2 regions of the Anaerofustis sp. LCP19S3_F7 genome follow, and region 1 is predicted to be linked to the other one. Evidence: predicted binding sites of a transcription regulator. Region 1 holds the regulator's gene; the other holds the start of a gene.
The links. Region 1 encodes Rex, which represses fermentation and respiration genes when NADH is low (regulators of the CRP and FNR family bind a similar motif). Its sites were predicted from a motif close to ATTGTTAANNNNTTAACAAT; they were not measured.
Positions count from the first base shown of each region.

Region 1 (5,789 bases):
TTGGACGGTCAATAGTAACTATACCTACAAAACCATCTTGTTCATATCTAACAAAACCCATTTTTATAATCTCCTTAATTTAATCAATAAATTAGTCTCTTTCAACGATAGTAGCACAACCCATACCACCACCGATACAAAGTGTTGCTAAACCTTTTTTAGCATCAGCTTTTTGCATTTCATGTAATAATGTTACAAGGATACGACAACCTGAAGCACCTACTGGGTGACCAAGAGCGATAGCACCACCGTTTGGATTTAATTTATTTAAGTCAAATCCTAATTCTTTACCAACAGCGATTGATTGAGAAGCGAAAGCTTCGTTTGCTTCGATAATATCGAAATCATCAACGCTCATACCAGTTTTAGCTAAAACTTTCTTTGTAGCAGCAACAGGACCGATACCCATGATCTTAGGATCAACACCGCCTAAAGCACCTGCTACCCATGTAGCCATTGGTTTAACACCAAGTTCTTTAGCTTTTTCTTCGCTCATTACAACAACTGCAGCAGCACCATCATTGATACCTGAAGCGTTACCAGCTGTTACAACACCGTCTGGTTTGAATGCAGGACGAAGTCTTGCAATACCTTCAGCTGTTGTTCCTGGACGAGGACCTTCGTCTTTGTTGAAGATAATTGTTTCTTTTTTCTTTTTAACTTCTACAGGTACGATTTCATCATCGAAAGCACCTGCTTCTTGAGCAGCTACAGCTTTTTGTTGAGAATTAGCAGCAAATTCATCTAATTCTTCTCTTGATAAATTCCATTGTTCAGCAATGTTTTCAGCTGTAATACCCATATGATATTGGTTAAATGCATCCCATAAAGCATCATTTACCATTGTATCAACTAAAGTACCATTGTTCATTCTGTAACCATAACGACCATTCATTACTGCATATGGAGCCATTGACATGTTTTCCATACCACCTGCAACAACGATATCAGCATCCCCTGCTTTAATCATTTGTGCAGCCATGTTTACACAGTTAAGACCAGAACCGCAAACTACGTTTACAGTAACAGCTGGAACTTCAATTGGTAAACCAGCATTGATTGAAGCTTGTCTTGCTACGTTTTGACCTAAACCAGCTTGGATAACACAACCCATATATACTTGATCAACTTGATCAGCTGGAACATTAGCTCTCTTTAAAGCTTCTTTTATTACAATTGAACCTAATTTTGCAGCAGGTGTAGTGCTTAATGTACCGCCCATTGTACCGATTGCAGTACGACAAGCACCTGCTATAACTACTTTATTTGCCATTTTTTTTCCTCCTAAATTTAAACTTTAATCATAGCAAAAGGCAAAGCTATGAACTTATATATAAGCTGGTATATATTACCAAACTTTTATAAACTTAATTATTTAAACCCCTATAAATAAAGGTTTTATTTATATTTTGATTATATAATAATATCAAAAACTTTACAATATTATTTATTTATCTTTATCCATTTTTTCACGTAAATGCATAGATAACAGTGCTAAAGAAGCAGCTGTATTTTCATGCTGAACAAGAATATTATCAGGAACTACCAAGTGAGATGGAGCAAAATTCCATATAGCTAAAATCCCACATTCAACAAGCATATCACATGCATCTTGAGCTTCATTTGCCGATACTGTTATTATACCGATATGAATGTTATTTTTTTTGCATACATCATATAGCTTGTTTACATGATAAATTGGTTTTCCTTTAAATCTCTTACCGATAATATCCTTATTTACATCAAAAGCAGCAACAATTTCAAGTCCATAATCCGCATATCCGTTATAAGAAAGAAGCGCTCTTCCAAGCTGTCCTGCCCCTATTAATACGGCTTTATCCGTTTCATCATAACCAAGGAAATTTTTTATATCTCCTATTAACGTATCAACGTCATAGCCAAGCCTTGGTTTACCTCCGGTAGAACTTATTGCCGCCAAATCTTTTCTGACTTGGACTTCATTCAATCTCAAATCACTTGCAATTGTCGGAGAAGATATGTTTTTTATATTTTCTCTCTTTGCCCAATTAAGATAATTCAAATAAGAAGGTAATCTTTGGAGAGCTTGTTTTGAAACAGAATTTCTTTCCATTTTATATGATTTTCCTCCTTATATCAGTATTTTTTTATCAGTATAATTATACTGATATATAACGTTTATGTCAACCAAATTTAATTTAAATTTAAAATAAAAAAAAGATTCCCACAATCCTATTTTGTGAAAATCTTAAAATTATCAATATTAATTTCATATCCAAAAATATTAATAATATTACTTTCATTATTGCTATCTTCAGTGCTATTTTGGTCGAGAAAAACACTTGTTTCATGTTCTTTAAAACTATCATAATACATATTTTTTAGATAAAAGAACATATATATTCCTGCTATAATTATCAAAACAAGAAAAAAAATCATTGTTTTAAAAGAAATATTTCGTTTATACATATTATTTCATATCCTCTTTTATAACCTCTCCAACTACTCTTCCAAGAAGCTTTGCCGAATATTTTGCTTCTTCCAAATTATTTAAATTACTCCCTATTTCAAAAAGCAGACTGTTTGGACTTAACCACTGATTGTATCTATATGGTTCTCTTTTTATTATTCCAAGATTAATATCAGGATACATACTGCTAAACTGTTTATTTATTTTATTTGCAAAACTTAAATTTTTACTAGAATTTTTGTGATTCATCCCTAGAACAGTCATAACTTTTGCAGCAGACTTACTTCCAACCTTCCCATTATATTTTTCATTATTATTAGAAGAAGGAAGTCCGTCTCTATGTATATCAAAAACGTATTTTATACTTGGATTTTCTTTTAATATTTTCTCTGCACTCTCAAGAGAATTATCGTACGCTGCATTATAACTTGGATAATCATGTAAAGAAATATCATGAATACAAATAATACCATATTCTTTTTCTAAAACTTCTGCCATTTCCTCTCCTACACTTACCATATTTTCGTCATTTTCTCTTGAACGATAAGTTCCTTTTGAAGTTTTGTCTTTAAAAGATTCTGTAGCATGAGTATGATATATTAAAACAAGAGGTTTCCCATCATTAACTTTACTTACGGTTTTATCATCATTCATCTTTTTATTTGCAATCTTAAGCTCGCTACTATTTGATGTTTCTTCTTTATCTTTATCTACTTCAACTTCTTCATACCCTATATCATTCAAAGATAGACAAGGCACTGTAAGAGATAGAATATTTTTCGTAAAACCATAAATACTTCCTGTTTCTTCATTGCTGTTTGATTCATCATTCATTACTACAACAGTTTTTTTTATAATGTCTTTAAAAACAGTCGTACCGTTAGTCTTCTCCTCTATTTGACTCTTTATACCAAAAGGAATCGAAAAATTAAAAATTAATAAACATATTAAAATTAACCCTTTATTTTTAACTAATCCACTTAACACTTGTTCACCTTTTCCTTTTAGAAAATAATAAAACTTAATAAAAAAGAAGTTTGTATATACCTGTCATATTAAAATTAGAATTTAATTAAAAATATATAATTTTAAATATTATAGTGCTATAATTGTTCTGCTTAAAATATGTACATTTGAGGGGATGAACATATTTAATATAGAAGGAAAGAGGAAAATTATCTATGCTAGGCATGAATTACAGATTAAAAGATTTACATGAAAAAAATAATCCTATTAAAGTCGGCATAATAGGTGCCGGACAAATGGGAAGAGGTTTAATAAGCCAGTTATACAAAATGAAAGGAATGACACCAAGCGTTGTATGTGACATAGACGTAAATAAAGTTTTACATGCATTTTCAAAATCAAATATTACAGAAAATGATTATGTCATTACAAACAATTTATCACAAGCAAATGATGCTATCAAAAAAGGTAAAATTGTAGTAAGTGAAGATAAACAAATTGCTTCTTTTGTTGAAGCAACAGACTGCGTTGTTGATGCAACAGGTTTTACTGATATTGGGGCAGAAATTGCAATTGATACAATAAACAATGGTAAAAACATTGTAATGCTTGATGTTGAAGCAGATGTTGTTGTTGGTCCTATTTTAAAAAGAAAAGCTGACAAAGCAGGTGTAATTTATACAGGAAGTGCAGGAGATGAACCCGGAGCAGTTAAAGAAATGTTTGACTTTAGTGAAGCTTTGGGCTTTGATATAAAAGTAATAGGAAAAGGAAAAAATAATGAAGTTGATCACAGCTGCACACCTGACAATATAAGAGATTATGCAATAAGCAGAGGCGTAAGCCCTAAAATGCAATGTTCTTTCTCTGACGGAACAAAAAACATGGTTGAACTTTGCTGTATGGCAAACTCTACAGGACTTGTTCCAGATGTTAGAGGTGGACATGGCCCAAAATGTGACATTAAAAACTTAGATAAAGTTCTTTGTTTAAAAGAAGAAGGCGGCATTTTAAATAATTATGGTGTTGTAGAATGGGTAAATGGTATTGCCCCTGGTGTGTTTGTAATAGTTTCATCAGATCTTGAGTTTATACATCATGAAATGCAATACTTAAGAATCGGAGATGGTCCAAATTACGTATTATACAGACCTTATCACTTATGCGGAATGGAAACACCACTTACAATAGCAAGAGCAGTTTTAGATAAAGCACCAACAATCGTTCCTATGGATGGGCTTGTATGTGAAACTATAACAGTTGCAAAAAAAGATCTTAAAAAAGGAGAATCAGTAGATGGTATAGGAGGTTTTTCTACTTACGGAACAATTGATAAAAGAGAAGTTGCAAAAGAACTAAATGCACTTCCAATAGGTCTTATAAATAAAAATACAAAAATGGCAAAAGATGTTAAAAAAGGTGAAATTATAACTTATGATGATGTCATATTAGATGAAGATTCTTTACTTGTTAAACTAAGAAGAGAACAAGATAAGATTTGGGAATAATAATAAATTAAAAGACAAAATATAAATTATATTTTGTCTTTTTTTATGTAAACTGTCGGTTTACCTTTTTCTCTTATAAGTAGATAGACTATTTATTTATAATGAATTAAAATATATTTATAAATAACTACCTAAGGAGAAAAATATGAATTCAAATATAGGTGAAAAAATAAAACAAAAAAGAAAAGAAAAAAACATGACACAACAAGAACTTGCAAAAAAATTAAATATTACAGATAAAGCGGTGTCAAAGTGGGAAAGGAATTTATCATATCCTGACATTTCAATAACACCTCTCCTTTGCGAAATTCTTGATATGGATACAAATGATTTTTTAGGTTTAGAGCAAAAAAAGTTAGATTTTAAAACTTAAACAAATCAGACTTTTCAGAAATGATTAACTTAACAGCAAAATGCGTAGGATTAGCTCTTGGCATTGGAGTACTTGTTTTAAATATATTAAAAGAAATATCTGTAAACGACAGTATAATATTATTAAGCCTTTGTATAGTATGCTTTAGTATTGTTCTTTTACAAAAAATAAGACTACCTAAAAGGTAGCCTTATTTAAATTATCCTTCAATCGCTATAGTTTTCTTTTCTTCAACTTGTTTTTGATCTTTTTTAGGAACAGTTAATTTCAAAATACCATTTTCGTATTTAGCTTTAATTTCATCTTCTTTAATTTCAGTTCCTATATAAAAACTTCTTGAACAAGAACCACTATAACGTTCTTTTCTTATATATTTCCCATTTTCGTCTTTTTCATCATTATTTACATCTTTGCTTGCGCTTACTGTTAAATAACCATCTTTCAAATGAGCTGAAATTTCATCTTTACTAAATCCAGGTAAGTCAATATATAC
Region 1 covers NZ_JBQKFF010000006.1:95,378-101,166, forward strand. The annotation lists gene ACTQYZ_RS07415 (enoyl-CoA hydratase-related protein) at 1-61, opposite strand, end outside; gene ACTQYZ_RS07420 (acetyl-CoA C-acetyltransferase) at 92-1,273, opposite strand; gene ACTQYZ_RS07425 (redox-sensing transcriptional repressor Rex) at 1,448-2,092, opposite strand; gene ACTQYZ_RS07430 (hypothetical protein) at 2,212-2,448, opposite strand; gene spoIIP (stage II sporulation protein P) at 2,450-3,436, opposite strand; gene ACTQYZ_RS07440 (NAD(P)H-dependent oxidoreductase) at 3,640-4,923, shown strand; gene ACTQYZ_RS07445 (helix-turn-helix domain-containing protein) at 5,069-5,296, shown strand; gene ACTQYZ_RS07450 (hypothetical protein) at 5,317-5,484, shown strand; gene ACTQYZ_RS07455 (Hsp20/alpha crystallin family protein) at 5,496-5,789, opposite strand, start outside.

Region 2 (5,789 bases), on a different contig from region 1:
CAAATAGAGGTGAGCCGGTTGCGGGAAAAGAAGATTTAATAACAGGACAAGCGTATATGGGCATAGCAAAAAGAATAACAGGGGAAGAAATACCAATAAGAAATATTGTAAAGAAAGAAAATTTGGTAAAAAGGCTTGTTCATAGTCTTGGATTTTAGGAGGAGATATGTTTGATTTTTTTAGGGATAAAACAGATGAAAATAAAAGTAAAGATATAGCAAAAGAAAGACTTCAAAATATTCTAATGAAAGAAAGAACAAATATAACAAATGATAAATTGGAGATGGTAAAAAAAGAAGTTCTTTGCGTTGTAAATGAATATTTTATGGTAGATGAAAGAAGAAGCAAAACTTATCTTACAAAAATGAAACTTGGTAAAGAAAAAAAAGAAGAAAATGTTCTGGTTTCGCTTATGGTTATTAAAAATTAAAAGAGATGTATTTCATCTCTTTTTTTATTTTTTTCTATTAATTTTGTAATAAATGTTAAAAATAAATTATAATAAGAAAAAAAGGAGAAATGTAATGAAAGAAATATTTACCCCTATCGTTGATATTAGAAGAAAAGTTTTTAAAGAAGTTGCAAAAGTAGCATATGAAAATTTAGATATTGATTTAGAAAATTTAGCAAAAAAAATTGTCATGGAAGAAGATAACAAAATAACTGATAAAAAGAGAGAAACGTTTTTAATCTTGGAAAGATTAAGACTTGCTTTTGGGCTTGATGCTACAACCGAAAGTAATCCATATAATAAAGAAAAAGATATTGAGAATATAAAAAATGAAAAGAACGTATTAAATCTTCCTCTTGTAAATGTTGTAACTGATGCTTGTATGAAGTGTGAAGAAAATACAGTTTTTGTAACAAATAATTGTAGAGGCTGTTATGCTCATCCTTGTAGTGAAGTTTGTCCTGTTGATGCAATATATTTTGAAAATGGTAAAAGTGTAATTAATAAAGATAAATGTATTAGATGTGGTAAATGTGTGGCTGCCTGTCCTTATAATGCAATTGTAAAATATGATAGACCTTGTAAAGCAGCTTGTGGAGTAAATGCTTATATAAGTGATGATGAAGGTCATGCAAAAATAGATTATGATAAATGTGTTTCTTGCGGGCAATGTATTATTTCATGTCCTTTTGGTGTAGTAAGTGATAAATCAGAAATTTATCAAACAATAAAATCAATTCAAAACAATAAAAAAGTTATAGCAGAAATTGCTCCTGCTTTTGTTGGACAGTTTGGAATTGATGCAAGTCCTGAAAAAATAAAAGAAGCACTAATTAAACTAGGATTTTATGATGTTGTTGAAGTAGCTCTTGGTGCTGATATGGGGGCTGTTGCGGAAGCAAAGCATTTTATTGAAAAAGTTAAAACAGGTAAAGAACCTTTCCTTGCAACTTCATGTTGTCCTTCATGGGCAGTTATGGCAAAAAGAGATTATCCTGATATTGCTCCTTATGTTTCACCTGCTCTTACACCTATGGTTGCATGTGCAAGAATAATAAAAGAAAAGTATCCAGATTCAAAGATTGTATTTATTGGACCTTGTAGTGCAAAGAAATTGGAAGCTAACAGAAGAAGCGTAAAGAGCGATGTAGATTATGTATTAACATTTGAAGAAGTGTATGGAATGTTTGAAGCAAAAGGAATAAAAGTAAGCGACTTAAAAGGTGAACATATGGAAGATGCAACAGCAGCAGGTAGAGGGTATGGATATTCAGGTGGTGTAAGCAAAGCTATTATAGGAGCAATTAAGAAATTTGATCCTGAACTTGAAGTGCCAAATGATAGAGCTGACGGACTTAATGGCTGTAAAAAGATTTTAACGCTTGCAAAAAAGGGTAAGAGAGACGGATATTTACTTGAAGGAATGGGATGTCCAGGAGGTTGTGTTGGAGGAATGGGTACTTTGATATCTCAAACAAAAGCAGAAAAAGGAATAAAATCTTTTGAAAATGAAGCCAAATCCAAAGAAGCATATGAAAATGAATATATTAAAGAAATCGGAGAAGAAAATGTCAAAGTTGAACATTAAAATAGGGGATATTACAAAAGAAACAACAGATGCAATAGTAAATGCTGCCAACACCTCTCTTCTTGGAGGGGGAGGTGTTGACGGTGCAATTCATAGAGCTGCAGGAAGGGAGCTTTTAGAAGAATGTAGGACTCTTAATGGATGTAGAACAGGAGAGGCAAAGATAACAAAAGGATATAATCTTCATTCGAAATATGTTATTCATACTGTTGGGCCAATTTATAGGGGAGGAAATAACAACGAAAGTGAACTTCTTAAAAATGCTTATGAAAATTCTCTTAAAGTTGCAGTTGAAAATAAAATAAAGACAATTGCTTTTCCTTCAATAAGTACTGGTGTTTATTCTTATCCATTAAAAGAAGCAAGTGACATTGCCATAAAGACTATATTGAATTTTCTTAAGAAAAACAATTCAATTGAAGAAGTTATAATGGTTTGTTTTGATAATAATACTTATGAGTATTATAAAAATGCATTAGAGAAATATACTAGATAAGCTGGTAATTAATTTTTTACTTAAAATAAATATTTTACATCCAAAAGATTTTAGTAGTTTTATATTATTTAAATTATTATATTTTTATTAAAAACATGGTAATAACATGAAACTTGTGGTATCATGTTGAAATCGAAATAAAATTTAATGGAGTAGAATATGAAAAAAATATTAAGTATTGTTTTATCAATTATGATGATAATGGTACCATTATCAAATGTTTTCGCGATAGAATCTGGTAAACAGATGGTTGCTATCGGAGGAGATTTAAATGAGAGCCAAAGAAAGACAGTTTATGATTACTTTGGCGTTAGTGAAGGAAGTGTAGATGAAGTTACTGTAACTCATGATGATGAAAAACAATATCTACAAGATGTTGATCCATCAAGAATAGGTTCAAACAGTATATCTTCTATTTATATTGAAACACAAAATGAAGGTGCTGGTTTAGATATTGAACTTCATAATATAAACTGGCTAACAGAAGACATATATCAAAATGCACTTTTAACTGTTGGTATTAAAGATGCAAAAATTGTTATTGCAGCGCCATTTGAAGTTTCAGGTACTGCAGCATTAACAGGAGTTTATAAAGCATATGAACAAATGAGTGGTGAAACAGTTTCAGAAGAAGCAAAAGAAGCTGCCACTGAAGAACTTGTTACAACAGGTGAATTATCTGATGATATTGGAAGTGAAAATGCTTCTCAGCTTGTAAATGAATTAAAATTATCTATAGATGATTTTAAAAATATGGATGATGAACAGGCAAAAGAAGAAATAAAAAATATTGCTGATGGAATGAACATTTCTCTTACAGATGAACAATTAGATCAACTTCTTGATTTAGTTAGAAGTTTAGAAAATGTTGATTTTAGCGGAGTAATGGATGAACTTAAAAATATTTCAAATCAATTTGCTGATCTTGGTATTTGGGATAAAATAGTAAATTTCTTTAAAGGATTATTTAACTAAAAATAAAAAAGTTAATATTAGATAATTATGTAAAAAAAGCACATTATATGTGCTTTTTTATTTGTAACTTATTTTATATTTCATTAATATTTTTGCTACAGGAACGCCAATTACAACTGCTACCATATCAGAGATAAATTCTCCGGGCATTGACGCCATTGGTGCAATCCAGTTGCCATAAATAAAAGCTTCAGCCATATAATATCCAACCATTCCTATTATGGTAAAAGCTATCATGGCAAATACTGTTTTAGAAATTCCGCCTTTTAATAATATTTTAGAAACAACAATTCCTTGAACAAGTCTTATTACGAAAGTAAATGGTGCCCATACAGCATAAGGACTTAATAAATCAAAAAGTCCCATACCTATTGCTCCCGCAAGTCCTGCTTCAACAGGCATAAGAAGAAAAGTTGCAATAACAAGAACTGCTCCTCCTAAATGTATAAGTCCGCCGTCTGTAAATGAAATTGGGAGTCTTATATTTATATATGTTGCAATATATATAAACGCTGCCATTACTCCCGTAAGAACAATATTTAATGTTTTTTTGTTGGTCATATTTTCCCTCCTGTCAGATCACAATTATTTTTTATTTTAATACTACATTATTAAATTTTCAATAATAAAGTTTCATTTCTATTTTAAAACGACATTATTTTTATACATCTTTTTATATATTATTTGTATAAAAGGGAGGTAATGTTATGAAACTTATAAAAGTTGAACGATTTGGGATTATTTTTATTACTTTATTTGTTTTTTTATTATCAAATTTATATTTTCTTACTGAGTTTGATTTCTTTAAATTTATATGTGCAGGAAATAATAGTATGTTGGAGCAAATGAAAGTTGTATATTTTTCTTATATGTTTTTTATGATTATAGAAATGATTTGTAAAATTCAGTATAATGATAATTTTTTTCTTGCAAAAGCAATAAGTACATATATTCTTGTTTTTAGTATTCCAATGTTTTTTTATACTTTTAAAAATATGTTTGGTGTAATGAATACTATTTTTTATTTTGTTTTAGTTTTGATTTGTGTAGGTATAAGTCAAAGTTTTAGTTATAAAATTTTGCTTGATGAACAAAATGATAAAGTTAAAGTAAAATTAATAAGTATAATGAGCATTATTTTACTTGGAATAATACTTGTTTATTTTTCATATAATCCTTTAAATACACCAATTTTTATGGATATTTAAATTTTCATTAATTATTTGAAATAAAATAAAATAATGTTATAATTGAGTTACTAATATGTATATGTTTATTTCTCGAAAAGGAGGTACAATTATGAGCAAAAATATTGATGAAAACATTACTTTAAGAGAAACCTTAGAACAAGGTGATGAGTTAAATATAAGTGATAATGTGATAACTTCAATAGTAGGACTTGTTACAAGAGAAGTTGATGGTATAAGCGGTCTATATGGCGGTATAGATATTGGAGAAATATTTGGTAAAAAGAATGTTGGAAAAGGTGTAAAAACAATAATAAGTGGTAATAAAATTATTATTGATATTTCTTTAATTATAAAATATGGAGCAATAATACCTAATTTAACAGATGAAGTTAAGAAAAAAGTTAAACAATCTGTTGAATCTATGACAGGATACAATGTAATTCAAGTTAATATATATATTGAAGGATTAGAATGTTAAATATATTTTAAAGGGGTTAAATTTTGAAAAGAGACGTAGCAAGAGATTTAGTATATAAAATTATTTTTCAAATGAGTTTCCATGATGATTTTAATGAAAGATATGAACAAATGATTATAGATAATGGTTTAAAAGGAACTCAAGGGGAGTATGCAAAAAAAACCATTAAAGGTATATTAGAAAATCTTGATGAAATTGATGGAATAATAAAAGAAAATTTAAAAGGTTGGAAGTTTGAAAGACTTTCAAATCATGTAATAGCTGTTTTGAGACTTGGTGTTTTTGAAATTATGTATAATGATGATATTCCTGCTTTAGTTGGATTAAATGAAGCTGTTAGTTTAGCTCATACATATTCTGATGAAAAAGAAGCAAGTTTTGTAAATGGGCTTTTAAACAGTGTTTATAAAAAAGTTATTTAAAATATATTGACTTGTATTTTGATATATTATAATATAGTATTCAATACTAGATAATATGGTTTTGAATACATAGAGAGGTTAAAATGATTGATAATGTAATTTTGACCGTTACGGATGTAAATAGATATATTAAAACTTTACTTGATTATGATGAATTATTGTCAAATTTAAAAGTCGAAGGAGAAGTTT
Region 2 covers NZ_JBQKFF010000002.1:203,694-209,482, forward strand. The annotation lists gene minD (septum site-determining protein MinD) at 1-158, shown strand, start outside; gene ACTQYZ_RS04410 (cell division topological specificity factor MinE) at 167-430, shown strand; gene ACTQYZ_RS04415 (4Fe-4S dicluster domain-containing protein) at 525-2,039, shown strand; gene ACTQYZ_RS04420 (O-acetyl-ADP-ribose deacetylase) at 2,020-2,535, shown strand; gene ACTQYZ_RS04425 (DUF1002 domain-containing protein) at 2,695-3,510, shown strand; gene ACTQYZ_RS04430 (ECF transporter S component) at 3,568-4,071, opposite strand; gene ACTQYZ_RS04435 (DUF6512 family protein) at 4,218-4,718, shown strand; gene ACTQYZ_RS04440 (Asp23/Gls24 family envelope stress response protein) at 4,810-5,178, shown strand; gene nusB (transcription antitermination factor NusB) at 5,202-5,600, shown strand; gene xseA (exodeoxyribonuclease VII large subunit) at 5,684-5,789, shown strand, end outside.
Region 2: a site for Rex is predicted at 2,608-2,627, ahead of ACTQYZ_RS04425 (DUF1002 domain-containing protein). Genes of this name have one in related genera too.